One region of the Janthinobacterium sp. 17J80-10 genome, then DNA from elsewhere that is predicted to be linked to it. Evidence: predicted binding sites of a transcription regulator. Region 1 holds the regulator's gene; the other holds the start of a gene.
What was found. Region 1 encodes FliA, which starts transcription of late flagellar genes. Its sites were predicted from a motif close to CTAAAGTTTNNNNNNNNNNNGCCGNTA; they were not measured.

Region 1 (15,031 bases):
CACCGTCTGTCCACCCGACAGGGGGGCTGGCTGGCTGACGGCCGAGTCGGTATTGATGACGATCGACAGGTTACCGTGCGATACGGCACAACTTTCCAGTGTTACCGCCTGGTTCATCACAACCGAACCGGTGCGGGCGTTCAGGATGACCTTGGCGGCAGATTGCGCCGGCGCCAGGTCGATGCTTTCCAGCGCACCGAGAAAAGCCACGCGGGCGCTGCTGTCCGCTGGCGCGCGCACGCGGATCACGCGGCCATCCTGCGCTGCCGCCGTTTCCGCGCCGAAGCGCCGGTTGACAGCATCCACCACGCGGCTGGCAGTGGAAAAATCCGTATCGTTCAACTCCAGGTACACCGAATCGCCCTGCCCCAGCACGGTTGGCACGGCGCGCTCGACGGTGGCGCCATTCGAAATGCGGCCCACACTCAGGTGGTTGACCTGGGTCTTGCTGCCGCTGGCTGCCGCACCGACGCCACCAACCAGCACATTGCCCTGCGCGATACCGTAAATTTGCCCATCGGCGCCCTTCAGCGGCGTCATCAGGAGGGTACCGCCACGCAGGCTCTTGGCATTGCCCATCGAGGAAACCGTCACATCCAGTGCCTGGCCCGGCCGGGCAAAGGCCGGCAGCGACGTTGTCACCATGACTGCCGCGACGTTTTTCAGCTGCAGCGACGACGCCGGCGGCAGGTTCACGCCCATCTGTTGCAGCATGCTCATGACGCTTTGCACGGTAAACGGCGTTTGCGTGGTCTGGTCGCCGCTGCCGTCGAGGCCGACCACCAGGCCATAGCCGAGCAACTGGTTCTGGCGCACCCCCTGGATGCTGGCCAGGTCCTTGAGGCGCTCGGCATGCGCCGGCGACGCCGCCATGCAGGCTGCGACAACCAGCAACGCCAGGCTGCGTTTCATCGGCGAAGAGATGTTGGACAGGATATTCATGGTCAGCTCCGGGCGGCCTGGCATTACAGCGGCAAAACGCTCAGGAAGAAACGCGTCAGGATACCCATCATTTCTGCGCCATCGACATGGCTGTTGGTGCGGTATTCGATGCGTGCATCGGCGACCTGGCTCGACAGGATGTTGTTGCCAGGACGGATTTGATCAGGATTGACAACGCCTGAAACCCGGATGAATTCGGTGCCCTTGTCAAACGCGACCTGCTTTTCCCCGCTAACCACGAGGTTGCCATTGGGGAGAACATCAACCACCGTGACGCCAATGGTGCCAGTGAAATTGTTGCTCGAACTGGTCGCGCCCTTTTCGCTGAAATCGTTGGCGGACGACGCCGCCGCATTCGTGCGTCCCAGCAGTGAAGCCGGGGCGCCGAACAGTGCAGTCACGCCTGTCTCGACGCTGCCGCTCTTGCTGCCGGAATTGCCGGCAGCCTTGTTGGCGCTGGTTTTTTCGCTGATGGTCATGGTCAGGATATCGCCGACGAAGCGCGCGCGGCGGTCTTCGAATATCGGCCGATACGAAGCAGACTGGAAAATCGCGCCATTGGCCTGGCCGCTCGCCACCGGCGGCATGGGCCTTGCCGAGGTCGGTCCCTGCACGATGGAATCAGGCGTCATTGCGCAGCCAGCAAGATAGCCGGCGGCAAGAATGGAAAAAAATACCCTGAATGCGTTTTTCATGGCTGAATCTCCTGCAAGCCGATTACAGCTGACCCAGGCGCTGCAGCATCTGGTCCGAGGTGCTGATGGCCTTGCTGTTGATTTCGTAGGCGCGCTGGGTCTGGATCATGTTGACCAGTTCCTCGACCACGTTGACGTTCGAAGTTTCGGTATAGCTCTGCAACAGCGTGCCGGCGCCGTTGGTGCCAGGCGTATTGGTGTTCGGGGTGCCCGATGCGCCGGTTTCCGCATACAGGTTTTCGCCCTTGCTTTCCAGGCCGGCCGGATTGATGAACGTCGTCAGCTGCAATGCGCCTACCGCGGTCGGCGCCGCTGCTCCCGAGACCTGCACTGACACCGTGCCGTCGCGGGCGATGGTGACGGACTGGGCATTATCCGGAATGGTAATCGCCGGTTGCAGCACGAAACCGCTGGAAGTCACCAGCTGGCCCTGGTTATCGACCTGGAAAGAGCCGTCGCGGGTGTAGGCGGCGCTGCCGTCCGGCATCAATACCTGGAAAAAGCCCGCGCCCTGGATTGCCACATCCTTGGCGTTGCCGGTCTGTTGCAGGTTGCCCTGGGTATGAATGCGCTCGGTTGCAACAGGGCGCACGCCGGTGCCCAGTTGCAGGCCCGACGGCAGCTGGCTTTGCTGCGACGACTGCGCGCCCGGCTGGCGAATGGTCTGGTAAAGCAAATCCTCGAATACCGCGCGCGAACGCTTGAAGCCGGTGGTGCCGACGTTGGCAAGGTTATTGGAGATGACATCCATCTGCGTCTGCTGGGCTTCCAGACCGGTTTTGGCTATCCATAGTGAGCGTATCATTTCATTCTCCAGCTGACTGCTGCCTGTCCATCGGCGCCTTCCAGGGAAGACACCCCATAATTCAATTATCCGCCACCCCGGTCTAACTCAAAGAGAGGAGCTGCGCGGCTTTGTTGGCGTTATTCTCGGCGTTCTTCAACAAATTCATGTGCATCTCGAACTGCCGCGCCAGGCTGATCATGTTGACCATTTCATCAACCACATTGACGTTGCTGCCCTCCAGCGAAGCGCCGATCAGGGTGACGTTTTCTGCGTTGTCGGCCGGCTCGCCGCTTTTCAGGCGGAACAGGCCATCGTCGCCGCGCACCAGTTCAGCCTGCTCAGGATTGACCAGCTTGATGCGTCCGAGCACGGTATTGATCGCCGGCTTGGTCGCCGTGGAAACCGCCGACACCGTGCCATCCTTGGCGATCGCCAGGGCGGCATCCGGCGGCACGGTGATCGGGCCGCCGTCGCCTTGCACGTTCAGGCCGGATTGCGTCTGCAGGATGCCGTTCTCGCTAAGCTTGAGGCTGCCGTTGCGGGTATAGGCTTCGCTGCCGTCTTCGAGCTGCACGGCGATCCAGCCCTGCCCCTGCACCGCCACATCCAGTTCCCGCCCGGTCTGCTGGATCGGCCCGGCGCGAAAATCCGCGCCTACCGTCGAATCGACCACGAAGGCGCGCGTGGGCAGATCCGCGCCCTGCACCGGCACGGCGCGAAAGGTGTCCAGCTGGGCGCGAAAACCATTGGTCGTGGCATTGGCCAGGTTGTGCGAAGTGGTGGCCTGCTTTTCCAGGATATGCTTGGCGCCAGTCATGGCGGTGTAGATCATGCGGTCCATGGTTTCTCCTGTGGCCTGTCAGCTGCGAACGATGGGCGTCATTAGCGCAGATTGACCAGCGTCTGCATCACCTGATCCTGGGTCTTGATGGTTTGCGCATTGGCCTGGTAAAAGCGCTGCGCGGTGATCATGTTGACCAGCTCGGCGGTGAGGTCGACGTTCGAGTCTTCCACTGCCGACGATTGCAGCGATCCCAGGCTTCCCGAGCCGGGGCCGCCCACCAGTTCCGGGCCGGATGTGGAGGTCGATGCCCAGACGTTGTTGCCGAGTGGTTGCAAGCCGTTCGGGTTGGTGAAATTGGCCAGCACCACTTGTCCAAGCGTCGCTGATTTGCCGTTGGTATAGCGGCCGGTGATGATGCCGTCATCGCCGATGTTGAAACCGGATAAACGCCCGGAAGCATAGCCATCCTGGTTCAGCGTATTGACGCTGAAGGCCGAACCAAACTGCGTCGTGCCGGTAAAATCAACGCTGATGCCGGCACCGCCGCCGATCGGCGTGGTTGCGCCGGTGGACACCGGCAACTGGATATTCGCCAGCGGCAGTGTGGTTGCGGCCGTGTCGATGCTGCCGTCAGAGGCAAAAGTCAACGAACCGATATTGCCGCCAGCCGGCGCCGGCAGCAGCGCGCCATCGACCGCACCATATACTTGCCAGGTTGCCAGGGTTCCCGGAGGATCGGCTGGCAACGGCGAAGTCTTCACGAAAAAGGTTTGCATCACGTGCGAATTGCCAAGGCTGTCGAACACCGATACCGAGGTCGCATTGTGGTAGGTCGCCGGATCGTTGATGTCGAAAGGATCGACCGTCTGGTCGATTGCCGGCTTGCGGGAATCCAGGTTGAGCAGAACGTTCACTTCCGATGACTCGTTCGGTGGCAAGTCGGCGGTGTTGATATTCAGGTCGGCCGGCGCGCCGGTGGACAGGACACCGACGTTATTGGCGACGTAGCCTGTCAGCCGCGCACCGCTGGAACTGACGATAAAGCCATTCTGGTCGAGCTGGAACTGGCCATTGCGCGCATAGTTGATCGTGCCGTTATCGCTCATGCGGAAAAACCCGCCGCCATTGATGGCGACATCGAGCGGATTATTGGAGCCGGTGATGTTACCTTGCGTGAATTGCTGGGCAACTGCAGCCACTTGCACGCCGATACCCACCTGGCCGGTGCCGGCACCCGTCAGCGAACTGGCATAGACGTCGGCAAACTGCGCCTGCGACGCCTTGAATCCGACCGTATTGGAGTTGGCAACATTGTTGCCGATCGCGTCCAGGCTTTTGGATGCTGCGCTCAGACCGCTCAAACCTTGCTGAAAACTCATGATGTTCCCCTTATAACGATGGTGTGCGCAACAGTCAGAGAATCTGACGAATATCGGCGAAATTCAGGGCGCCGAGGGTCGGTACATTGACCTTGATGCCCCCGCTTCCCGTGGAAACGCTGGCAACCTGGCCGAAGCTCAGGGCGGTGGCGGTGACGCTTTGCTCACCTGCAGTGGCCTTGACGTCAAACGTATATTTGCCGTCGGGCAGCGTAGTGCCGGCATCGTTCTTGCCATCCCAGGCCAGCGGATAGGTGCCTGCGGCCTGGTTCTCCAGCGCAAAACTGTGGACCGCGGTGCCGCTGGCGTCGCGAATCGTCACCTGCACCTTGTCGGCCGGCCCGGCGAGTTCGACGCCCATCAGGGCCTCGCCTTCGCTCAGCTGCACGCTGTTACCGGTGGCCAGTACGCCGTGGCCGATCATGCCGGTCGCCTGCAGCGTCTGGCTGGCCTGGTAGCTGCCCATCAGGTTCTCCAGCGCTGCATTCAATTTCTCAATACCGCTGACGGTCGACAGCTGCGCCAGCTGGCTGGTCATCTGCGCATTGTCCATCGGGTTCAGCGGATCCTGGTTGCGCATCTGCGTCACCAGCAGGGTCATGAAGCGATCCTGCGCTTCCACGACCGTATCCTTGGCCTTGGCCGAACTGTTGCCATTGACCGCGTCCATCAAGCTTGTTGACACGCCGCTGTTACTTTGTATGGTCGTCATGCGAACTCCCTTTCTTACTGACCGATTGCCAGTGTTTTCATCAGCAGCGTCTTGGCTGCATTCATGGTGTCGACGTTGGTCTGGTAGGAACGCGACGCCGAAATCATGTTAACCATCTCTTCCACCACATTCACGTTTGGCATGGCCACATAACCCTGTTCATCGGCTTGCGGATGCTTCGGGTCGTACAGCATTTTCGGCGGCGAAGCATCTTCCACCACTTTCTGCACCCGCACCCCGGCGGCTTCCGGCGCAGCCATCGGCACGGCCTGGAATACCACCTGCTTGGCCTTGTAGGTTTGGCCGGTCGAACTGGTGGTGCTGTCGGCATTGGCAATATTGCTGGCCACCACATTCAGCCGCTGCGACTGCGCGCTCATGGCGGAGCCGGCGACATTAAAAATATTAAAGAGTGACATGGTCATTGCCCCTGGATGGCGCTCATCATTTTTCTGATTTGCGCGTTAATGAGAGTCAGGCCGGCTTCATAACGGATGGCGTTATCGGTGAACTGGTTACGCTCCACATCCATGTTGACCGTATTGCCGTCGATATTGCCTTGCTGTTCCTTGCGGTACAGGAGCGGCGCATCACCCACCGCATTGCCAGCGCCTGCACTCAGGTGTACCGTAGAGGTTTTCGCCAGCGCCGGCGCCTGGGTCGGCCCACCTTTGGCCATCGCCCCCTGCAGCGCCTTGTTAAAATCGATGTCGCGCGCCTTGAAATTCGGGGTGTCCGCATTGGCGATGTTCGACGCCAGCAATTGCTGGCGCTGCCCGCGCAAATTCAGGGCGGTTTCATTGAACCGCAGGTATTCATCCAGTTTTCCGATCATGCCCGCCTCCGCGACACCGGCCTAAAGAAATTGCGCTTTGGGCCGATAATGGTTTTGTACAGGCTCGATATTAAGCAGTCAATGCCGCCTCCGATCGGAAGATAAGCGCGCAAAACCCCGTCCTGTTCCCTGCTTTGCCCGAAGGTGACGCCGTTATCATGGGCAGCACAAGACATCTTCCCGCAAAAACCATGCATCAGCCAATCAAGGCAAGCCTGTTCGCCATCGTCCTGACGCTTGCCGGGACGGCAATCGCACAGCAGCCCCCCGCCAGGCAAGATCCGGAAACCATCCGCAAGGTGGTTGAACAATTCCTGCGCATCCAGAGCGCAGGCTTGCCCGGACAAGTCAGCATCAGCGCCAGCGCCCTGGACGAGCGCGCCAACCTCGCGGCCTGCGCCGCCCCGGAAGCCTTCATGCCGCCTGGCAGCCGGGTGTGGGGGCGCACCACGGTCGGGGTACGGTGCGCCGTGCCGGTTACCTGGACTGTGTATATTCCTGCAACCATCAAGGTCGTGGCTGAATACCTCACGACAGCTGCGCCACTGGCCCAGGGACAGGTGGTCATGCCGCAACACCTGGCGAAAGCCCGGGGTGACCTGACCCAGCTGCCTGCCGGCATCCTGACCGAAACGTCGCAAGCGCTCGGACGCGCACTTGCAGTGTCACTGCCTGCCGGCGCGCCCTTGCGCAGCGATGCGCTGCGCGCCCAGGCCGCCGTCCTGCAGGGCCAGACCGTGCGCCTGACATCGGCCGGCGCGGGCTTCCGCATCTCGGCAGAGGCAAAGGCCTTGAACAATGCGGCGGACGGCCAAGTCGTCCAGGCCCGTACGCCCAGCGGCCAGGTGGTCAGCGGCGTGGCAAAAAACGGTGGCATTGTGGAAGTAACTTATTGAAAACATGGAATATTTTTCTGGCCGCACCCATTAAATAATGTTAGATTGGTTCCTAAAGTTTATTCTCGCCATGCCGTTATATGGGCATGGACAGGGGTAATCCACCCCGAACGGACAAGGAACTATCGTGAAAATCGATAACTCGATCAAGAAAACCGGCAGCCTGCCGGTCGGCACGACGGAAGCCCGCGGCAGCAAGGGCGCGGAAAAATCCGGCGGTGCGGCCAAGGCAAGCTCTGCCGGCACGGCGCAGCAAGGCGTACAGATTTCTTCGCAATTGCAGGCATTGGCCGGCGGCGAAGGCGTATTCGACACCCAGAAAGTGGCGGAAATCAAGGCGGCAATTGCCGAAGGCAGATTCCAGGTTGATCCCGAAAAGGTCGCCAATGGCTTGCTCGATTCCGTCAAGGATTTGATTCATTCCCGTAAGGCATAGACATGACCGCATCCGGCACCAGCCCAGCGCACCAACTGCAAGAAGAACTCCGCACGGCGCGCACCCTGCTCGAACTCTTGAAAGAGGAACAGGCCCAGCTGATTACCGCCGATATCGATGCACTGACGGCCCTGACCGAGGAAAAAACCCGGCTGGTGACCCGCATGTCCGAACTTGCCGCCGAGCGCCACCTGGCCCTGGCCGCCATAGGTTTTGCCGCTACCGAGGCAGGCATGCAAGCCTGGCTGGAAAGCCGCCAGCCAGAAGTTATTCACCAGTCGTGGCAGAATTTGCTGGAGCTGGCAAGGGCAGCCAAGGAAGTCAACCGCAGCAATGGCCTGTTGATCGGCAAGCACCTGAACCGCAATCAAAGCGCCCTGAACGTTCTGAAGGGTGGCCCGCAAGGCCAGGCACTCTACGGCCCCAACGGGCAATCCTCGGTGACTGCCGGCGGACGCGGCCTGGCAATCGGCTAGGCGCCATCCGCCGGTTTCAAACGGCGAACGGGCGCATCACGGGAAATATTCCCAAATCAACTTGGCGTTAGAAGCGCCGTCGCCTTGAACTGTACCCATACTTTTTTACCTGCTGCAATATGCAGGCAATCACGGGACAACCGCGTAATCCGGGCGAGCAATGGTATCCCGGCGGCGTCCAGTCGGATAATCGCATGCATCTGCGTCTTGGCCGGCATTTCCGCGACTACGTCCGCCGGCAACTGATTGAGTGCCGACGTGTCTTGATGGGGACCCAGGTTAAGCACGACATCACGCGCCAGTATGCGCACCCTTAGCGACGCGCCCAAAGGCAGTCTGCGGTGTGCCACCCGAATAAGGCCGTCCGCAATGCGCACGCACGCCAGCTGATATTGTTCATCATAAGACTCGACAACCCCGGTAACGACGACACCCGCATCGTCTTCAAACGCCATGGGCAAATCCAGCCGCGCCGTGATTTCGGCAATCGGCCCGCTGGCCGCCACCCTGCCGCAATCCAGCACGACGATGTGGTCAGCCAGGCGTGCAACTTCGTCTGGCGCGTGGCTGACATAAATGACGGGGATCGCCAGTTCATCATGGATGCGCTCGAGATAGGGCAAGACTTCGTGCCTGCGCATCATGTCAAGGGAGGCCATGGGCTCGTCCATCAGCAACAGGCTCGGACTGGTCAGCAAGGTTCGCGCAATCGCGACGCGCTGGCGCTCACCGCCAGAGAGCCCCGCCGGATGCCGGTCAAGCAAGTGTGCAATGCCAAGCAAGGAAAGCATCTGTTCCTGTTCGAGCTTGCGAAGCGGCGGCGCTGTCCGCTTCCAGCCGAACTCAAGATTGCGCCGTACCGTCAGATGCGGCAACAGGCTCGCTTCCTGAAAGACGAAGCCGACGCCGCGAAGATGTATCGGCACGAATATGCCATTTTCATCATCCTGCCAGGTTTCGCCATTAACGCTTAAATAACCGGCATGCCGTTCCAGCCCCGCGATAGCCCGAAGCAACGTGGTCTTGCCGCATCCGGACGGCCCTACGATTGCCGTGACGCCCCGCGAGGGCAATGCCAGTTCCGCCTGCAAGAAAAAGCCGTCACGGCGGATAGTGAAGCCAGCGTGGATGCCGTGCGTACTCATTGCAATTTACGGGAGGGGTTGAAAGTGTAAAGCGCCAGCAGCACCAGGAAGCTGAATACCAGCATGCCACCAGACAGCCAGTGCGCCTGCGTGTATTCCAGCGCCTCCACATGATCGTAAATTTGTACCGAAACGACCCGTGTCTTGTCCGGTATGTTCCCACCGATCATGAGCACCACGCCGAATTCGCCTACGGTATGGGCAAAACTCAATATCGCCGCGCTGATGATGCCAGGTTTTGCCAGCGGCAATGCCACGGTAAAAAACGCATCGAGCGGGCTGGCGCGCAGCGAAGCGGCGACTTCCAGCGGGCGATTGCCGATCGCCTCAAAGGCATTTTGCAAAGGCTGAACGGCAAACGGTAAAGAGTAGAAGACTGATGCGATCACCAGGCCGGGAAAGCTAAATGGCAGCAAACCGATGCCGAGCGACTGTGTCAGGTTTCCGATCGGACCATTCGGCCCCATTGTTACCAGCAAATAGAAGCCGAGCACGGTGGGTGGCAATACCAGTGGCAGCGCCACGATTGCGCCGATGACGCCTTTCCAGCGCGAGCGGGTGCGCGCCAGCCACCAGGCAATGGGAGTGCCAAGCAACAGCAAAAGCAGCATGACGACCGTTGCCAACTTAAGCGTCAGCAGAATCGCGCCCCAATCTTCCGGCCTAGGCATCTTGCTTAAAAGTCGTAGCCGTAGGGACGGATGATCTGTCTTGCCTGATCGCTTTTCAGAAAGCGCATCAATGCCTCCGCCGCAGGCTTGCCCTTGCCTTTTTCAAGAATGACGGCATCTTGCCGGATCGGGCTATGCAGATTGGGCGGCACAAGCCACGCCGAACCGGATTTCAGCTTGCCGTCTTCATAGACCTGGGACATGGCCACAAAACCGAGCGGCGCATTGCCGGTGGAAACAAACTGGTAAGCCTGGACTATGCTCTCGCCCAGGACAAATTTCGGCTGCACGGCATCGAGCAAGCCGAGCGCCTTCAATATTTCGACCGCGGCGGCGCCGTAGGGGGCGATCTTGGGATTGGCGATCGACAGATGGGTGAAATCACCTTTCTTCAGCACGTCGCCCTTGCCATCGACCAGTTCCGGCTTCGCGCTCCATAACACCAGCCTGCCGATGGCATAGGTAAAGCGGCTGCCGGGCACCGCGGCGCCTTCTTTTTCCAGCTTTGCCGGGGTTTCGTCGTCTGCCGCCAGCAAGACATCAAACGGCGCGCCATTCCTTATTTGCGCGTAAAACTTGCCCGTAGCGCCATACGCCAGCACTGCCTTATGACCCGTATCTTTCTCAAACTGCGCGGCGATCTTTTGCATGGGCGCGGTAAAGTTGGCTGCGACAGCAACCTGTACTTCGCCAGCTTGAGCAGACACGGCAAGCAGCGTGACCGCCAGTACAATGAGATTCGGTATCATCGCCTTGTCAGAAGTTAATTGATTCGCTATATACTGCCAGATATAGCGAATCACGTCCATGGATCGATTTACATTATTTTTCTGTCATGAATCTCAGAGAGGGTGCAGCAATTTTAGGATAGCCTGCGCATCGTCCTGAATTGCCGCCTCTGATCTTCGTTGCATGGCACGGTAAATCGCCATGACGGACTCGCCGGTTTGCGTCACCGAAGCGCCGCCGCCCTTGCTCCCCCCAGGGGACGTAATCACCAGGGGCTCTGAAAAACTCCGGTTCATCGTATCGACAAGCAACCAGGCTCGGCGATAGGACATACCCATGGCGCGTGCAGCACCACTGATGGAGCCACATGCCGCAATGGCTTCCAGCAACGCCACCTTGCCCGGACCCAGGGCGATTTCGTCGCCTCGCAATACCCGCAACTTGAAATCGAGCCGGTTTTCCATGACGTGGTGATGCCCTTTTATGGATTAGCCGGTGTTATCGGCACCTCGGTCTCTTTTTCCGGCAAGTCTGCCAGGATCAGAACTTCCACCCGCCTGTTGCGCAAGCGTCCTTCAGGTGTCGCGTTCGTGCCGACCGGTACATTGTCGGCATGGCCGACCGCGGTAAGGCGATGCTGGCCAACCCCATTATCTGCAAACAGGCGTACCACGCTGCTGGCCCGTGCGCTCGACAATTCCCAGTTGGAGGCAAATAAGGCATTACTGATGGGCACGTTATCCGTATGCCCCTCGACCTGCAAGGCATGACTGTCATCCTTGACGATTTCCGCGATGACAGTCAGGGCTTCGCCCGATGTCGTACTCAACCTGGCATCGCCTGGCGCAAACAGGATGCTTGCATTGATTTCGACCTTGACGCCGCGGCTGGTCTGGGTCACACGCACAATGCCGCGTTGCACCAGCGGTGCCAGCGACACCTGGATCTTGCGCGCCATATCAGTCATCGCCGTGCGTTTCTGGCGCAGGGCTTCGATCTGCTGGCGGTCCGGCCGGGCCTGGCGCGCCAACGGGAAAGCTTGTTGCCGCTCCGGCGCAACCTGGGTGACGGAAACCGCTGCTCCGGTACCGAAGGCAGAGCCGAGCGAATTGGACAATACCCGGTATTTTCCTTCGTTGACCGAAGAAATGGCGTACATCACGACGAAGAAAGCAAACAGCAGCGTGATGAAATCGGCGTAGGAAACCAGCCAGCGCTCGTGATTTTCGTGTTCTTCCTCTTGTTTTTTTCGCGCCATGCCGTGGTATCCTTGCCTGCTCGCCCAGCGCTAGCGCCGGTGGGCGCTCATGCGCTCCTGGATGATGCGCGGGTTGTCGCCCAGGGCGATGCCGAAAAATGCGCCGATCAGCATCTCGCGTTGCGCAACCTCCTGCGCCAGCAGGGATTTAAGCTTGTTGGCGATCGGCAGGAATACGAGATTGGCCAGCCCCACGCCATAAATCGTGGCAACGAATGCCACTGCGATGCCGCTGCCGAGCTGTGCGGGGTCGGCAAGGTTTTCCATGACATGGATCAGCCCGAGCACGGCGCCGATGATGCCGACTGTCGGAGCGTAGCCCCCGGCAGCGTCCCAGACCTTGATGGCCCGCCGTTCGGCGCGTTCATAACTGTCGACGTCGGCTTCCAGGATTTCCTTGAGCTTGAACGGATCGATCCCGTCGACGAGCATGCGCAACCCCTTGGCCCTGAACGGGTCCCTGATGCCATTGAGATAGCGCTCCAGGCTCAGCAATCCTTCGCGCCGCGCCTGCGAACTCCATGTGATGACCTGTTGCTCAAGTGCGGCGCCGGCATCGGGCTGCGCGACGAAAACCGTTCTGGCCATGCGTACGCCGCGCAGGAAATCCGGCATGCCGCTTTGCAGCAGCACGGCGCCCACCGTGCCAACGCCGACGATGATGAAAGCGGCCGGCTGCAGCAGCGAGCTCAGGTGGCCGCCCTCCAGCAACTGGCCGGCCAGAAGGCCGCCCAGCGCAAGCGCGATGCCGGCTACGCTAGCCCAGTCCACGCCTGCTCCCGCAAAAAGGTACGCAGGCGCCCGATCGCCTGGCTATGCAGCTGTGACACGCGCGATTCCGATACATTCATCACCGCGCCGATCTCCTTGAGGTTCATTTCCTGCTCGTAGTACAGGCCCATGAGTATCTTTTCCCGCTCCGGCAAGGCGCCGATGGCATCAATGACGGCATCGCGGAATCCGGTATTCATCAGGCTCTGCAGCGGATCCTCGGACTGGTCCGTGCAATAACGGTCGAGGAAATGGTCGTTGTCTTCGCTCTCGTGAAAATCCTCGTAATACACCAGCTGGTGGCCGCCACTGTCGCTCAGCAGATCCTGATATTCATCCAGCGACATCTTGAGCTGCTTGGCTACTTCTGTTTCCAGCGGCGGACGGCCGAGGCGCTGCTGCAGCTTGTGCATGGCATCCTCGATCTTGCGCATGTTCTGACGAATGCTGCGCGGCAGCCAGTCGCTGCTGCGCAATTCATCCAGCATGGCGCCGCGTATGCGCTGCACCGCGTACGTCTCGAACTGGGCGCCGTGGTTGTCCTCATAGCGATTGACTGCGTCCAGCAGGCCGATCATGCCGGCCTGCACGAGGTCATCGACCTCGACGCTATGCGGCAGCTTGGCCTTCATCTGGTGCGCAAGCCGCTTCACCAGCGGCGCATGTTCCTGCAGCAGGTGATTCTTGTCAGATTTTCCATGCGCGGTATACATCGATATTTCATTATCCTTATTTAACCCGCCATCCGCATGCCGGCCGCCGGCGCCAGGTCCGCCATCGAGCAGCGCCCCGCCAGCTTGCGAAACGCCAGGGACGCGCCGGCCAGCGGAAACGCCTCGACAACACTGCGCCCGAGGCGGGCCGCGCGGCCAACATGTTCGTCCGCCGGCACCGACCCCAGCAATTCGACCCGGGTCGCCAGATAACGGCTGGCCACCTGGGCGATATTGTCATGCACCACGCCTGCCTGCCGTTCATCGACGCCGCTCACCACGACGCTGATGGGCCGGCGACCGAGCGCCGAAGTCAGGCGCTTGATCATCGAATAGGCTGCCTTGATGGATGCCGCACTGTTCGACACCTGCACCACGATCTCGCCACCCGCCAGCGCCGGCAGCGCGAATCCGTCATCGACGCCAAGCTCGCCATCGACCACAACGATGTCGTGCTCCCTGGCCAGCGTACCAAACGCCTGTCCCAGGCGGCGCATCAACAAATCATCCTGGACGGCGGCCTCCAACTGCGATCGTGCCTGCACGGTTGCATGCGCCAGCCTGGCCACGCCAAAACCCTGCGGCATGCTCTGGACCAGTTCGCTCATCCTGCCTTCCTGGCGGGCCACATCCAGAAGGCTCGCCCGGCGCGGCGCATCCAGTTGCGCGGCGATGCCGCCGGCAGCAGCGCGCGCATCCAGCATCAGCACATCGCTGCCGGAACGCACAAGGGAGGCGCCAAGGTTCGTCAGCATCGCATTTTTTTCCTCGTCTGGCAACGCCGACAGGAAGGTAAACACCCGTGGCCGGGGACCGGCCAGCATGCGGCGCAGGCCTTCGGCCTGATCGTTATGAAAATTAGCCAAGGGACACCTCGCGCAGGCTGGCGTCATTCATGCCTCGCGCCGCATTGGCGACCACCAGCGGCAACTCGGAATCCTGGTATTGGAACGGCGCAGTTTCGCGCTTGAGCTTGAAGGCGCGATCGACCAGGTAATCCTTGTTGGCCACATGCAGGTCTTCCGGCACACGCTGGCCATTGGCCACATAATACAGTTTCAGTTTCTGGCGAATCGCCACATCCAGCACGCCGCCCACCGTCGCCGCCTCGTCCAGCTTGGTCATGATGCAGCCGGACAGGCCGCCGCCCTGGTACGCCCGCACCACTTCATTGAGCGTTTCCCCGGTCGAAGTCGCAGACATGCACAACAGGCGCTTGACGTGGGTATCGGTCCCCGACAACATGGCGATCTGCTCCGCCACCATCTGGTCGCGCTGGCTCATGCCAACGGTGTCAATCAGGACCATGTGCTTGCTCCTCAGTTCGGCCAGGGCAATCTTCAGATCGGTTTCATCCTTGACCGAATGCACCATCACGCCGAGGATCTTGCCGTAGATGCGCAATTGCTCGTAGCCGCCGATACGGTAGCCATCGGTGGTGATCAACGCCAGCTTTCCGGCGCCATGGCGCATGACGCAGCGCGCAGCCAGTTTCGCCGTCGTAGTGGTCTTGCCGACGCCGGTCGGCCCTACCAGGGCGAAGACCCCGCCCTGGTCGAGAATATCGTTTTCATTGTCGAGCGCGGCAAGATTGCGCGCCAGGATCATACGGATCCAGCTCATGCCCGAATCCACGGTTGCGCCCGAGGGCATTTTCTCCGTCAGGAAGCGGCCCAGGCTGGCGGAGAATCCCGCTGCCAGCATTTCACGCAACACCGCCGATTTCGCCGGTTCGCGTTGCTGCTGGCTGCCGAAGGAAATCTCGGCCAGCTGCGACTCGAGCATGCCGCGCATGGCGCGGA
Region 2 (15,031 bases), 110 kb from region 1:
TCTCCTCGGACAAAAGCCCGGCTACAACGTCAATCCGCAAGCTGGTAGCGGGAGCCTGTCTCCCTGGCGCACCGACGACATGTACCGGCTCTTTCCCCGCCTTGGCGAACGCGCCGATACCCAGGCCGGCGTGCTTTCCGGCGGCGAGCAGCAAATACTGGCATTGTGCCGCACGCTGATGGGAAATCCGTGCGTCGTGCTGGTGGACGAACCGACCGAGGGCCTGGCGCCGCAAGTGGTGGAACAGGTTGCGCAGTTTCTGCTGTTCCTGCAGCAGCGCGGTGTGGCGGTGCTGCTGGTCGAGCAAAAGCTGGCAATGGCGCTGGAGATATCGCAGCGCCTCTACATTCTTGGGCGGGGACAGGTGGTATTCGAAGGTACGCCGGCTGAACTGGGCGCTAATGCGCCGGTGCGCCGCGAGTGGCTGGAAATCTGAGTGCAAGAAACTTGCCGCAATTGGCCCTCGTATGCGGTGGCCGGCCAACTCCGTATTGGCATTTACCAGTAATTTTCAGCGACGTATTGGCCGGGCATGTCGCGACGGCAGGGCCGCAGGCCGCGTTGCTTGAGCAGTTCGCGCATTTCATCCGTCATAGCTGGATTGCCGCATAGCATGACACGCGAGTTTTCAGCCTGCAGACTCAGGCCGGCGTGCCGCTCCAGTTCGCCATTGGTCAGCAGGGTGGTAATGCGTCCGCGCAAATGGCTGGCATGAGCAGGTTCCACGTCATCGCGCGTACTGGTCCGCAAAATGCGCAGGCGCGCCGGCGCATTGGCATATTGCCGTTCAGCTTCCAGCAATTCATCTTGATAGGAAAACTCCTTTGCGGTGCGCGTGGAGTGCACCACCAAGAGTTGGCGAAAGCGCTGCCAGACCATCGGTTCGCGCAGGATGGCAATGAACGGACCCAGGCCGGTCCCCGTAGACAGCATCCATAAATCCTCCCCATCGGCAAAACGATCCGGCGTCATCGCGCCATGGGTTTGCCGGTCCAGCAGGATAGTGTCGCCGGGAACAAGACGTTGCAGGGTGGAAGTAAAGGCGCCGCCCGGCACGTCGATGACGTAATACTCAAGATGTGTTGCGCTCGTGGCGGAGACGATCGAGTAGGCGCGCCACACAACGTTGCCTACCGCGTTGTGCAAGCCCAGCCGGGCATACTGGCCAGCAATGAAGCGATAGTCCGGCGGACGCGTGGTCGTGAACGAATACAGGCCCGGGGCCCAGTGGCGGATGCCGGTAAGGGTTTCTAGCGTGGCGCGTTCGTTTGGCTGGAGGGCGGATTGCATGGATTTCATGCCTTCAACGGGATCGATGAACCTGAATTTTGCCACAGGAATATCATACAATCTGGAGGGCTTAATGCCGGTGGTGCCAGCAGTTGCAGGGTACTTTTCTAGATGAAGGCCTTCCGGCTGCTGATGGCACGTGGATTGCCCCGCTCGTCTACCGTGTGAAGTGTCACGGGCCGCCGCCAGACGCGCGCAATGTATTCCAGCACCTGATCAGCACGCGTGACATCGAGGCCCCGGCCATCGCTGCCATGGTCATGGGTCAATTCCAGGCTGCCGTCCTGGCCGATGCCGGTGGCGGCAATGCGCGGTGCGCCATAGTTGAATTTCGGGGCAAGGATTGCTTCGCGGATGGCATGAATGTCACGGCTGGCGACATGGATATCGCCCTCGGCATGGGTTACATAGACGAACAGGTCGAGTTTTTGCGCGAGCTCGGCATCGAGGTAATTGCGCACGAAGCCAAAATCGTCTTCTTCACGGCAAATTCGCCTGGCAACGTCAATGCCATGCTGTTCGACGATGTTTTCCCACATGGAAAAGCCGAGATGGTAGGGATTCACCGATAGCGAAAGTTGCCGTTCTCCGGCATACGGGCGCACGACATCGGAATGGGCCTTGATGGCGGAGAGGTAAAGGTCTTGCGGCAGGAAATCGGCTTCCCGCAGCAGCCGCGCGTGCCAGTAAGACGCCCAGCCTTCGTTCATGATCTGACAGGCATAAACGGGATAGAAATAAAAGGACTCTTCACGCACTGCGAGAAAGATGTCGCGTTCCCATCCTGCCATTTCCGGCGCATGCTGGGCAATGAACCATAATAAATCGTATTCGGCTATCCGCGGCTGGACTGGCGGAGATGACATCGGCGCCAGTGCCAGTTCGCCGGACTCGCCCGGCAATTCCCGATAACGTTGATGAAACAGTTCAGCTTGCATTGCTGAAAGCGGTGCTTTCGCCGTGGCGGCCGGCGCTGGCGCCGACTTCGATGCTTCCCGATGCAATTCCTGGTTGAAGTCGACATGCGGCTCAAGGGCCAGCGCGGCATCCAGCACTGCTTCGACCTTTTCCTGCCCATGCCGCTCCAGCGCCATTTCAATGGCATGGGCCCGCGAGGCAGCCTGTTCAAGGATGTGACCGCCGGCCATCTCCATGAATTTGCGAAACAGGTGATTGTTCTTGGCAAAATCGGCATGGCCCAGCACGTGTGCGACCACCAGGGTGTTTTCAGCCAGGGAATTGCCATTGACCAGGTAAGCGTGGCAGGGGTCGCCGGGAAACATGACTTCAAATATGCGGGAATGCCCCATGCCTTGCTGGATCAACTGATGAATGAAGCGTATGCCAAACGACCAGTGCGGCATGCGCACCGGCAAGCCGTAGACGGCAATCTCCGTCATGAAGTTGTCCGGCACGAGTTCGAAGTCGACCGGATAAAAATCCAGGCCAAGTCGCTCTGCCAGATGCTCGATGCGCCGCGTATAGTCATCCAGCTGTTCAGGCGTGGTCTTTATCTTTGCGGTCATGGCGGTTCCAGGCTTGCGCTGCCTTCCGTTTGCGATATGAAAAATTTTCTAATCGCTTTCCAGACATCGTCTGGCCGGCCCAGCACGCTCGTGGCGATCGGCAGGCCGCTTTGCTCGAGCGCCGCGCAGATGGCCTTCATTTCAGTATTGGTCGTGCGCAGCGAACCCGGCGTGGTTTCGACATAGCCGACGTAATTCACTTGCTTCAGAAGGCTGGTGAGCGTTTCGGTGGCAGGAATGCGATCCTCGGTGAAATTTTCGCCATCCGAGGCATAGAAGAGATAAATATTGTATTGATGCGGGTCGTAATCTTCATCGAGCATTTCCTGCGCAAGCCTGAAAGCACTGGAAGCCCCCGTTCCGCCGACGCCGGAAACCTGGAAGAACTCACTTTCAGAAAATTCCCAGGCATGCGTGGTGTGCGCGATGAAGCGGGTTTCAACCTTGGCATATTTGCGGCGTATGCCCTGAAGCGCAAAGAAGAAAAAGGTCTTCGCCAGCTTGCGCTCCGCATCGGTCATGCTGGCGGAGACATCGAGAGCAAACAGGACGACCGCGTTGGTGGTCGGCCTTTTCCGCTGCACCAGCTGGCGAAAGCGCAGATCCTCGTTTGAGAAGGGCGCGCCGCCCGGCTGGATGGCACGGCGCTTGATCGCTTCCTTGATCGTGCGGCGGCGGTCCAGGCGGGCACGCGCACCGTGACGGTCCCAGCCTTCGCGCACATATTCGCGTTCTTCGATGGCCGCCATGCGTTGCGGCGCCATGTCCGGCAAGCGCATTTCTTCCCATAGCCAGTCCATGATATCGTCAACCTTCAGCTCCATCAGTAGCTGGACTTCGCCTTCGCCCCGGCCGCCTTGGCCCGCCTCTTCGTGCGGCGGCATGCGCGGCGCATGGCGCAGGACATCGCCCGGCTGGGCAGCACCCTGGCCGGCGGCGGTGGGCACTTCCTCTGTACCTTGGGCCAGGCGGAAGCGGGCATGCTCGAGCATGCGTACCGGCACTTGCACGGTCTTGTCCTGCTGGGGGCCGGTAATCAGGTCCGGGCCGGCGATCAGGTTGGCAAGATTGTCCCGGACACCTTGGCGCACTTTTTCATTGTGGCGCAACATGTCGCGGGCGCCCCGCGAGAACAGCTCGTACCAGGGTGTTTCCATGCAAATCCTGAGGTGACGACCCATCTTGTATCCTGACTAGCCGATTGGCCTGGCGCGTCGCATTCGCGGCAAACCGGTCGCGGTCATTCCTGTGCCAGCAGGGTGGTTACGTAGTTCAAGGCTTCGCGCGCGCTATGGGCATCGTAACCGTATTCCCCGACCAGGCGCTGCTCTACCACGGAGATCTTTTGTCGGACATCATCATCCGGCCGCATGCTCGAACTTACCAGGCGCAAGACATCACGGCGCTGCTCGAAGAGATATTGCTGGACTGCCTCGTGCAACAGGGCATGACTGTCGAGCGTGAATTTTTCACCGCGTTTGAATGCCCCCATGGCCTTGCGTACGACTTCCTGGCGGAAGGATTGTTTGCCGGAGTCGGTGATATGAATCGTTTCCTCGACGGTGCGCAAGAATCGTTCATCCGGCTTGCGTTCCTCGCTGGTGATGGGGTCGCGCACCGGCCGGTTGTCCATGCTGGCTTCCACCTCATCGAGATATTTATCCAGCAAATCCTGGGCTTCCTGTTCAAAGGAGACGAACAGGGCCTTGTAGACATCTTCCTTGACCCAGCGGTTATAGAAATGCTTGCGTGACAGCACGAGGTAATCCACCCACTTGCGCTTCTTCTTCGGGTCGATGCGGGCATCGTTTTCGATGGCGTCCTTCAAGGCCAGCAGGACATCCATCGTGGTCAGGCTATTGCTGTCGGAGCGGATGATGGCATTGGAAAGTGCGTTGATGACGAAGCGCGGCGAGACGCCGCCCAGGCCTTCCTCTGCGCCTTTGTGTTTCATGCGCTCGGCTTCGCCGCGGTTGACGCCTTCGACGTCCTCGCCAGCATGGATACGCAATTTCCGGCCAAGGTCGGACTCCTTGTCGTCGGCATCCTGTAGCCGGGTCAGGGTCGCGAATACGGCAGCCGCGTGCAGCACATGCGGATCCAGGTGCACTTCACGAAAGGCGGGCGCGGCCGAGGAAATCAGCTTGCGGTAGATGCGCGCCTCATCCTTGTAATTCAGGGTGTAGGGCACCTGGATAATGACCATGCGGTCGAGCAGGGCCTCGTTTTCACTTTCCTGCAAAAACCGGCGGAACTCAGCCAGGTTGGTATGGGCAATGATTGTCTCATCAAGATAAATCAACGGGAAGCGGGACACCTTGACGTTTTTTTCCTGGGTGAGCGTCAGCAGGAGGTACAGGAATTCGCGCTTGACCTTGAGTATCTCGATCATTTCAAGCATGCCGCGGCTGGCCGCATACACTGCGCCGGACCATGACCACGCCCTGGGGTCGCCCTCGTCGCCATATTCGGCCACCTTGGAAAGGTCGACCGATCCGACCAGGTCGGCAAGGTCCGCAGTCGTCGGATCGTGGGGCGCATAGGTGCCGATGCCGCTTCTGTCCGCCTCGGAAATGAAAATGCGCTCGGCCGGCATTTGCATGAAGTCGCCGCCGTACTGTTCTTCCAGGCGGCTGCGGCAAAAGGGGCAGGCCTCGCCTGTGACTTCCACACCATACGTGTCGCGAAAGGTCGCGCGCAGGCTGTGCGGTATCAGGTGCAGCGGCGATTCGTGGACCGGACATCCGGCAATCCCGTACATCGCCCCGGCGTCCGTATAGCTGTACTCTTCCAGGCCGCGCTTCAGCAGTATGACCAGGGTGGACTTGCCGCCCGAGGGCGGGCCCAGCAGCAGGAGCAGGCGCCGACCGACTTCGGAACCGGCTGCAGCCGCCTTGAAATAGTCCATGACCCGGGCAATCGATTCGTCGACCCCGAACAATTCATCCTGGAACAGGCGGCATTGGGGGTTGCCGTCCGCATCCTCGGTGCGAGTCCAGCGAATCATGTCCCAGATATACTGGTGCGAGGTGCGCGCGACGCCATAGGGATCGGCGGGCAGAATTTTTTCCAGGAAGTCTCCGAGCTTGCCGGACCAGTGCTGGGTGCGATGCTCTTGAGCAAAAGCAACAAGGTTGGTCATGAAGCTGTCCTGTTGCGCTGCGTTTAGAACGTTGTTCTGGTTCATGGCACCTGTCTCCCGCGGCCTGTTGTTTAATACATTATTCAGGGTATTGAAAGAGTGGACATTGAAATAGTTTGAATGTTCTACATGATTGCCCGATAACGCACCCCTCTGTTCGTTGGGTAGTAAAGGTAGCCGGCTGGCAATTGGACGGAATTTGCGTTGCCTGGCTAAAGTTGGGTTAATTGCTGCCGATAACGACGTACAGGGTCAGGGAGAGGGAAATATGGAAATCGGATCAATCGCCAGTCTTGCCACCAGCATGGCGCAGACGAGAACAGCCCAGGACGTCAGCATTGCCGTATTTAAAAAAGCCCTTGATACACAAAGTGCAGGGGCCTTGGCCTTGCTGGATGCCATTCCCGTAGCGACCGCCCCAAGATTGCCCGACCATCTGGGGCGCAATATCAATACCACTGCCTGAACATACGGCTAGCCGCCTTCGCGCTGGCTGACAGCATCGGCAGGATAAAACTGTCCCAGGCCCATTTCCGGGGCAACCCTGTACTTGTATGCAGGACAACCCTGCTTGCCCCACTTGCCGCCGCAAACCTCCCATTTGCATCGTTCCCGCCGCAAAAAACCTTGCTGCTGCGTGCAGCGTGCATATTGGGTGGCCAGACTGGGCACTGCCGGGCGGATTTGCGTGTTCGGCTCTGAGTATGCTTGTACGACTGGTTCAGGTTGTTTCTGAGCGGTACGTACTATCGGGGCGGGTGCGGTTCGACGCGTTGACCGCGCCATTTTCGGCTTTTCCGCCCGCCTGGCAATCTTGGTATGGAGAACTTTGTTACTGGGCGAGGCGAGTTTTCGCCGGGTGGTAGTTGTGGATAAACGTAGAGGACTTTCCGTGCGCTGGCTTTCCTGTTTTGATATGGACAGGGACGGCGCCGGTGGCGCCTGTATCGTCCTCGCCGGCTGAGCCACGACGACATCTGCCGCTATCGTTGTGGCAGGCGTATTGCTCGTTACCTCGGCCGCCGCATGCATTTCGGGAGCGACAGTCAATTTGAATGCAGTTGTGTTGGCGACGATGAGTCCGGCGGCTATGGCGACCGTCACGCTCAGCACGCCGCCCAATACAGCTGTCGAGATATGTTCGCCGGCAGCCCGCAGTCCGCTTTCGTCTGCGGTGTCTTGAAGAAAATTATCTTGCGGAGGAGTGCCGCGGCTGCCAGGAACTGGTGGCACGACGGCGGCATCGGGAGCAGGAGGCAGGCACTCGGTTCCAGGCCCTGGATATCCATGCAACAAGCTGGCCGGTCCTGCATGCAGAGGCACACTTGCGGTTTCAAGGGGCCGACCTCCGGTGAAAAACCTGATCTTGCCAGCGAACTCGATAAAGCGACCGGCATAATTCCTGGAATCGCCAGGAAGGCTGGCGCGGCAGGAATTAATTGCGCGTGAATGCAATAACTTTGCCTTTACGGCATCGAATTGGTTCCGTTCCAAGGACTTTGCACCATACCGATATTGCATGCGTTTCCCATCCAGAAGTGATCTGCGGGCGAATTCAGCGGTTTGGCTTAATGATGGCGTGTGACGCCGGCTATGCCTTGATCAATTCGGCACGATGGATGCGTACGGAGGATGCGCCTTTCCAGTTTTCCGGAATTGCCACTGCGGCAGCAGCGTTCTCGCGGATGGGGCAGGAAAGACCTGGGCCGGCAACCCAGGTTCTAACACGTAGGTTTCAGGCGATTTCCACGCGGTTGCGCCCGTTTTCCTTGGCTTTATACAAGGCCTTGTCGGCACGCTTGAAAAACGAGTCGTACGAGTCTTGCGGCTCATGGGAAGTGCAACCGACGCTAACGGTCACTGAGAGCTTGCCGGCATCCGTATCAAATACGGATTCGGCAATTGCCGACCGCACCCGTTCGGCGAACAGGCGAATGCCTTCGGGATCGCACTTGGACAGGATAACGACAAATTCTTCGCCACCGTAACGGCAGGCAAGATCCATCTTGCGCACCAGTTTGCCGATTTCCCGGGCTACCCCAGCCAACACAACATTGCCGGCATTATGTCCGTAGGTATCGTTGAATTTCTTGAAATGATCAATATCGATTATTGCAATCGACAAGCCTGTTTTATCGGTCTGCCTCTCGAACTCGTTAATTCTCCTGTTCAGCTCCAGTTCAAAGGTGCGGAAATTGAACAGGCCCGTGAGCTTGTCAGTGGAGGCTTGTTCCGCCAATTCCTTGACCTTGTCTTGCAATACCAGGTTCAGCCGCTCGATTTCCCTATGCTGCTCCAGGCTCAGCAGGTAATTTCGCCCATTGACGATGGCGGTACCCAGAAATGCCGACAGGTTATTCAACAGGATTAAATCCGATTCGGAAATATCGAGAGTATTGGTAAATGTGAAAAAAGTGAGTACGCCAATCGGGTGGTTCTGGTGGCGGATGGGAACCATCAGCAAGGTACGCACGCCGCCCAGGATCTTCATCGTGGCCTGGTCATTGGCAGACATGGGCAGATGTTTGATTTTCTGGACATCCGGGAATAGCAAATGGGTATTTCGCATGAAGGTGTGCGAGATGCCACCGTCCGTCGTGTTTTGCTGATACGGATGGGAAAGCAGAAACTGTTCCCATTTCACGCGACGTGCTTCATAACGCGGATTGACGATCGATATTTTTTTACTGACTAAAACTTCATTTTCGAGAACGAAGAAGCCGACGAGATCGAATGGCAGCTTATGGAAAAGCTCTTGGGCAAACATGTCGTAAATGCGGTCCGGCGAAGTCATGTTGTTCATTTCAACGATGAATTGCAGGAAACGCGATTGTTCGGCTGCGGCTGCTTCCATGCGGTCTTGATAGTCCTTGAGGTAGGCATATTCAAGGGCATTGCACAAGGGCGCGTGGAACAACGCTGCCAGTTCGTCGAATATTTCAAGAATCTCAGGGGAAATTTGTCCTTGCTGTTTCAGCAGAACGATCGTGCCGGGCAATTTTCCTGATGTGCGACTATCGGTGGCGATCAGCGGAATCGCTGCCATGCCTTCGAGCTTCCAAAGCTCAAGCAGCCGCTTGACCTCGCCCGTTGCGTTGCCAACGTCGGCCTGAATAATGCGCTTTTCAAGGTAAGCCTTGACGCTGAGATTTGTCGCTTCCGGCGTTATCTCGATCTTGTAACCTGCATAGGTATTTTCGAGAAATTGATATTCGCTGGTGAAGTGTACTTTGCGGCTAAAAAGGGCTGTTTCGCTCGCATCGACCAGATTGATCAGGTATCCATCCAGCAGACCAAGTTTCTCGATTTGTTCACCGAGCAAGTCCAGTAAGGTTGGCAGGTCGATGGTGCTGTTGATTTGTTCCAGCAGTACGCATTTGTCGGCAATGGAGTAATACGCCAATTCTAGTCCCCGGATTTTTTCTGTAATTTGATTGCATATTATTGCCTGTTTTGTTCTGGAAGATATGCTTTGGGGAAATAAAATTTTGTGTCATGTGGCGTGAATGCTCCTTGCGTGCTTTCTTGAAGATGGCATCTCCGAAGAAGGCAAATAGTCTGCGTAGATCAAGGAAATACATTGATTAATAAGCATTATTTCCGGTCCAGCCCTTGAATGTTGTCCAAACTATAATTTTTATATCCATTATAAAAGACCAGTTCTTGATGTAGTAAATATCGAACTGCACACGATTGCGCATCTTCTCGATCGTATCGGTTTCTCCCCGGTGTCCATGAATTTGTGCCCATCCGGTAATGCCGGGTTTGACACGATGGCGCAACATGTACATTTCAAGCAAATCCTTGTATTTGTCATTATGCTGAAGGGCATGGGGGCGCGGTCCTACGACCGACATGTCGCCCATTAAAACATTCACAAACTGGGGTAATTCATCGAGGCTGGTTTTGCGCAGAAATTGGCCGAGCCGGGTGATGCGGGGATCATTGCGGCTGGCCTGCGTGACAGTGCCGCATTCCTGGTGCACTTTCATGCTGCGAAATTTGTAGACAGCGATTTTTTTTCCATTCAACCCCAGGCGCGGTTGCTTGAAAAAAACGGGGCCGGGTGAAGAAATCTTGATGCCGATGGATATAATGAGAAAGAGGGGGAGCAGCAAAATGAGAGCGACCAGCGCAAACACCCTGTCAAAAATCTCCTTGAACAACCCGCCTACACCGCTTGATACCGGGCAGTTCAGGTCAATTGCAGTAACCCCGAGAAAATCGATCATCCGGTTGCTGAGCATTTGAATGCCGATTGTGTCGGGCACCCAGCGGATATCAACGAGTGCATTGCGCAGTAAATACTGGAGTTGCGCCATTTTTGGCGATGCAGCCAAGGGAAGGGTAATCCAGATTTCGTGTATATGATTTTCTTGCACATATTCCGGAATTTCTTCGAGATTGGCGATGCGGGCAATCGCTGCGCCTTGCAAAAGGTGCGCATCCTGGTCATCGGCATGAATGGCGCTGACATCGTAACCATACCAATCCTGCTGCTGCGCGCGGCGATGCATTTCCTGCCCGGTATGGCCGTAGCCGACAATGACCACCCGCTTGTTGTTCAGGCCCTTGCGGCGAAGAAGTCGCAAAGTCGAATACAGCAGCAGGCGATAGCACACCAGCAGCACGACACCGGCAAAGTACCAGTAGAACATCCAGACGCGTGAAACGTTTCCCGCATGGTGGATCAAAAAGCTGAAAAACAGGCCAATCAACAAGACCACTGCCCATGAAGCACTGAGTTGCCCCAGCATGGTCAGCATCGGGCGGCCGCGCCATGAGCCATACATGCCGAATCGTGGAAACAGGAAAAATGCCAGGGCGCAGCAGAAATACATCAGCACGGTATGAATCGGCGCCACTGAATCAAGAAGCTGTGCAAAATGCAGGATGCCCGCAAGATGCGCAGCTCCGATAATGGCCAGCACATCTACCATGCGCATGGAAAGTTCCAGCCGTGGCGAATTGTCGATGAGGATGTCACGCATAGGTCTCTGCCATTTGGCTGGTGCTGATGGAGTCACTGCTTCTTTTGCATCTTAATAAACCGCCCCCAGGTTTTTTTGAGCGCACTCAAGCAAGGCTGGAAGGAAAGGATCGATCTGCCAGAAGCTTGATATAAGGCGAGCAACTGTGGTGTGTTAGCCTCACCGCTGGCAAAGGATTGATGCTTTTGGATCGATTTCAAGTGTGCATGGGAGACAATGAACACGATTGCCGCTTGGCTTAAAAGCAATAATTCTGGTTATAATCATTGCGCTGATATAACGGGTGCGGTGGTGGTATGCCCGATACCCGAATTTTTACCGTGGCAGATAAAACCACGATATCGCTTTCTTTTTTCGATAGGGATGGAACTCCATGATGTTCAAGCATTCATGCGCGCGCTTGCCTGCATTGCGCCGCCAGTACCTGTTGCCTCTCCTGGTCATTCCCGGAATGGTGTTCAGTACAGCGGCACAGGCCCAGTCTGCTGTCAACGAGGAGGGCGAGGTAGTGCGCGCCTATGTCGGCTTGTCGTTGACGCACGACGACAACATTCTCGGGACGAGCAACGCCGCGATTGCCGCAGGCACGCCCAAGCTGTCTGATACTGCACGCCGTGTGGAAGCGGGACTGATCTTCGACAAGACCATCAGCCAGCAACGCCTGACAGCCAGTTTGAACCTGGACCGGACCAGCTTCAATCGGTTCGGCAATCTCGATTACAACGGACGCGATGTCCGCGCCAACTGGAACTGGCATGTCGGCAGCCAGTTCGAAGGCAATCTCGGCCTCACGCACGTCAAGGCGCTGACTTCTGTCCAGGACAGTCTTCAGGCAACAGGATTGCCTTCGCAATTGCCGAATGTCCGAACGCAGGATCGCCAGTACTTCGATGCCAGCTGGCGCCTGCACCCCAGCTGGCGCTTGCGCGGCGGGGTAAGTCACTATGAACTTGACTATGATCAAGCCGCCCAGCAAGTCGGTAACCGCAGTGTTAAGGATGGGGAAGTCGGAATCGACTACCTGGCACGCAGCGGCAGCAGTGCTGGCTTGCAGTATCGTCACGCCGAAGGCGACTTCGCGCAGAGCCCGCTCAATGATTACAGCCAGGATGAACTCAAGGCCCGGGTCGACTGGAAAGTTACCGGCAAGACGGACTTGCTGTTCCTCGCCGGGTGGGTGCGTCGCGAAAATGACCTGGCGCCGGCCAATGATTTTTCCGGGTTTAACGGACGTGTGAACGCGACCTGGCGCGCAACCGGGAAAACCACGGTCTCTGCCAGCCTCTGGCGTGAAATCGGCGCCCTGGATGACCAGATCGCATCCTATTCGCTCAACCGCGGCATCAGCCTCGGCGCCGGCTGGGAAATCACGCGCCAGATTCGACTCGATGGATATTTGCAGCATGAGCGTCGCGACTATACCCCGGCCAATCTGGCACGCAATGACCGGGTCAATTACAGCTCGCTGCAGCTTTCCTACTACCCCATCCGCAAATTGCGGATCCAGACAGGGGTCTACCGTACGGTGTTAAATTCCGATGTCGCGGCCATACCCTACCGCAACCTGGGTGTAAGCCTGGGCACCCGCTACGAGTTCTAACCCGGTCGCTCAGGCGCAAATGTTAACGATTCCGGGAAGCTGACACCCGCTTCCCGGAATCGTTATTTCTCGCTCGCTGGCGCTGACTACAGCAATCTGGCCGTCTGTTCAGGCGGCAAGAATTCTTATTTTTGCTACAAATTCACTGAACAGCCTCACACCTGTTCCCCTTGCGTTCCATCCCCTGCGCTAGAACAAAGCTCTTGCAGAGCCCAATGCTAAATTGAGTCCATGCAAAAGTTTTGGAGGTTTTAGGGCAATCCAATTGCCTAGCCTCCATATCTTCAGGCTTTCTCACGTGGTAAGGGAGTGGACTCGTGCGCTTCGGGCATTTTTTAAAAACGCGAACCTGTTTTGATTATGTCGGGCATCAGTTTTTGATGCTTGCCATGGTGGGGCTCCCATTTTTCCTGGTGTCTTGCGGAAAGCAGGATGTGCCGGGCGTGCCTGTTGCCCAAGTTAATGGCAAGGCAATCACCGATTACCACCTGGACAGGGAACTGGCGCAGTCGGAAGCGGGCCACGCCAATGCGGATCGCTCCGGCGCGCTACAGACCTTGATCAATCGCCAGTTGTTGCAAGACGAGGCCCAGCGTCAGAGTCTGGATCGTGATCCGCACGTTTTGTCGGCCATTGAAAATGCGAAGGCAAAGATCCTGGCCCAGGCCTACCTCGATAGCCAGCTTGCCTATGTTGCGGCACCAACCAGGGAAGAGCTGCAAGCCTATTTCGACCGGCATCCCGAAAAATTTTCCAAAAGAAAACTATTTCATTTAAAGGAAATCGTGCTTCCGTCCGCCGAGCTGACGGGAGAGCTGAAGTCAGCGATGGATCTGGCGCATTCGATTGAGGATATCGCTGCATGGCTGGATGGAAGGCGCATTGTCTATAAGCTGGGTCGGCATACCCGCAGTTCTGCAGACATGCCGGCAGCGTTGCTCGCCAAGATCCAGGAGCTGCAGCCGGGCCAGATGATGGCGGTGCGAGAGGGAGGCGATGCTTACCTGATAGCCGTTGCATCGATTCAGGAAAGTCCGCTCAGCCTGGAAGCCGCCACGCCACAGATCGATCGGGTTTTGCTGGATGAAAAAGGACGCGAGCGGGGTGATGCCCAACTGGCGCGCCTGCGCGCCGGAGCGAAAGTGGCTTATCAGCCAGGCAAAAATTCAGAGTCACTTGCTATTACGCACGTTGACGCCATGCAAGCTGCTGCCGGTGCGCGAGTCGCGCCGCCGGAGACTCGGCAAGGGGCCGCTCAGTGAGGCGAGGGCAGTGCCTTGCGCGCTGGATAAACCGTTGGATATGAACCAGTTAGGGGATCTCAAAATGAAAAGCTATTTCAAATGGATGTTGGCGCTAATTACGTTTCTGGTCGTCGGCGCGGCTGCCGCAGCCGATATTGAGCTGGGCCCGGGAGACACCTTACGCGTCAATGTTTACGGTCATCCTGACCTTTCCCTTGAAACCAGGGTGTCTGAATCGGGCAGCATTTCTTATCCCTTGATCGGGGAGGTCAAGGTGAGCGGGCTATCACCGGCAGAAGCGCAGAAAAAAATCGCCGGCATGCTTGAACGTGGCGGCTACCTGCGCAACCCCCAGGTGAACATCTCCGTTGCCCAGAATCAAAGCCAGCAGGTATCGGTCTTGGGGCAGGTGACGCGCCCCGGGCGCTACCCGGTCGATGGCAAACGCAGTCTGACCGATATCCTGGCATTGGCCGGCGGCACGACACAAGATGCGGGCGACGTGGTCACGCTGGTGCGCACCCGTAACGGCAAGACCGTCAAGGAAAGCCTGGATCTCCATTCGATGGTGAGGACCGGCGACATGCATAAAAATTTGCAGCTGAAGACCGATGACGTGATTTACGTCGAGCGGGCGCCGCGTTTCTATATTTATGGCGAAGTCCAGCACCCCGGCACCTATAAGCTGGAACGCAACATGACCGTGATCCAGGCGCTTTCCGTTGGCGGTGGCTTGAGCCCGCGTGGCACGGATCGCGGCGTACGACTGAAGCGACGTGATGCCGACGGCACCTTGCGCGAGATTACCGCAAAACATGAGGATATCGTTCAAACCGATGACGTCGTTTATGTGCGGGAAAGCCTGTTCTAGGACTTCCCGCTTTATTCCCTGAAAGTTAAGTACGTCCGGAAAATATTGAAGAGTGTATCGATGAACTTCTACCAGTTTTTACAGATTCTCCGCGGTCGCCGAAAAATCATTTTCATGACGCTATTGGTAACAGTGCTGACAGCTTTTACCGTCAGCCTGGTGCAAACCAAGGTTTACAAGAGCACTACCTCGCTGGTGCTCAATTACCGTGGTGTCGATCCCGTCAACGGGATGGCCTTGCCTGCGCAACTGCTGCCTGGCTACATGGCAACCCAAGTCGAAATTATCGCCAGCAAGAACGTCGCGCTCAAAGTGGTTGACGAACTCAAGCTTGATCAAGGGGCAGAGGTCAAGGAGCAATTTCAGG

Region 2: a site for FliA is predicted at 6,171-6,197, ahead of EKL02_RS09705 (YjfB family protein). Genes of this name have one in related genera too.

The regions. Positions count from the first base shown of each region.
Region 1 covers NZ_CP035311.1:2,007,530-2,022,560, reverse strand. Annotated here, with positions in the region: gene EKL02_RS09245 (flagellar basal body P-ring protein FlgI) at 1-912, opposite strand, end outside; gene EKL02_RS09240 (flagellar basal body L-ring protein FlgH) at 966-1,637, opposite strand; gene flgG (flagellar basal-body rod protein FlgG) at 1,660-2,442, opposite strand; gene flgF (flagellar basal-body rod protein FlgF) at 2,525-3,265, opposite strand; gene flgE (flagellar hook protein FlgE) at 3,307-4,587, opposite strand; gene EKL02_RS09220 (flagellar hook assembly protein FlgD) at 4,622-5,299, opposite strand; gene flgC (flagellar basal body rod protein FlgC) at 5,314-5,718, opposite strand; gene flgB (flagellar basal body rod protein FlgB) at 5,721-6,134, opposite strand; gene flgA (flagellar basal body P-ring formation chaperone FlgA) at 6,326-7,030, shown strand; gene flgM (flagellar biosynthesis anti-sigma factor FlgM) at 7,158-7,466, shown strand; gene EKL02_RS09195 (flagellar protein FlgN) at 7,469-7,942, shown strand; gene modC (molybdenum ABC transporter ATP-binding protein) at 7,999-9,087, opposite strand; gene modB (molybdate ABC transporter permease subunit) at 9,084-9,758, opposite strand; gene modA (molybdate ABC transporter substrate-binding protein) at 9,764-10,507, opposite strand; gene EKL02_RS09175 (winged helix-turn-helix domain-containing protein) at 10,601-10,951, opposite strand; gene motD (flagellar motor protein MotD) at 10,969-11,745, opposite strand; gene EKL02_RS09165 (flagellar motor protein) at 11,776-12,516, opposite strand; gene EKL02_RS09160 (RNA polymerase sigma factor FliA) at 12,498-13,229, opposite strand; gene EKL02_RS09155 (antiactivator of flagellar biosynthesis FleN protein) at 13,250-14,095, opposite strand; gene flhF (flagellar biosynthesis protein FlhF) at 14,088-15,031, opposite strand, start outside.
Region 2 covers NZ_CP035311.1:2,113,845-2,128,875, forward strand. Annotated here, with positions in the region: gene EKL02_RS09680 (ABC transporter ATP-binding protein) at 1-436, shown strand, start outside; gene EKL02_RS09685 (ferredoxin--NADP reductase) at 499-1,290, opposite strand; gene EKL02_RS09690 (SpoVR family protein) at 1,398-2,816, opposite strand; gene EKL02_RS09695 (DUF444 family protein) at 2,813-3,973, opposite strand; gene EKL02_RS09700 (serine protein kinase) at 4,057-6,003, opposite strand; gene EKL02_RS09705 (YjfB family protein) at 6,227-6,424, shown strand; gene EKL02_RS09710 (hypothetical protein) at 6,433-7,479, opposite strand; gene EKL02_RS09715 (sensor domain-containing diguanylate cyclase) at 7,694-9,361, opposite strand; gene EKL02_RS09720 (undecaprenyl-phosphate glucose phosphotransferase) at 9,543-10,949, opposite strand; gene epsL (XrtB/PEP-CTERM-associated polysaccharide biosynthesis outer membrane protein EpsL) at 11,323-12,549, shown strand; gene EKL02_RS09730 (EpsD family peptidyl-prolyl cis-trans isomerase) at 12,867-13,811, shown strand; gene epsE (polysaccharide export protein EpsE) at 13,876-14,664, shown strand; gene epsF (chain length determinant protein EpsF) at 14,779-15,031, shown strand, end outside.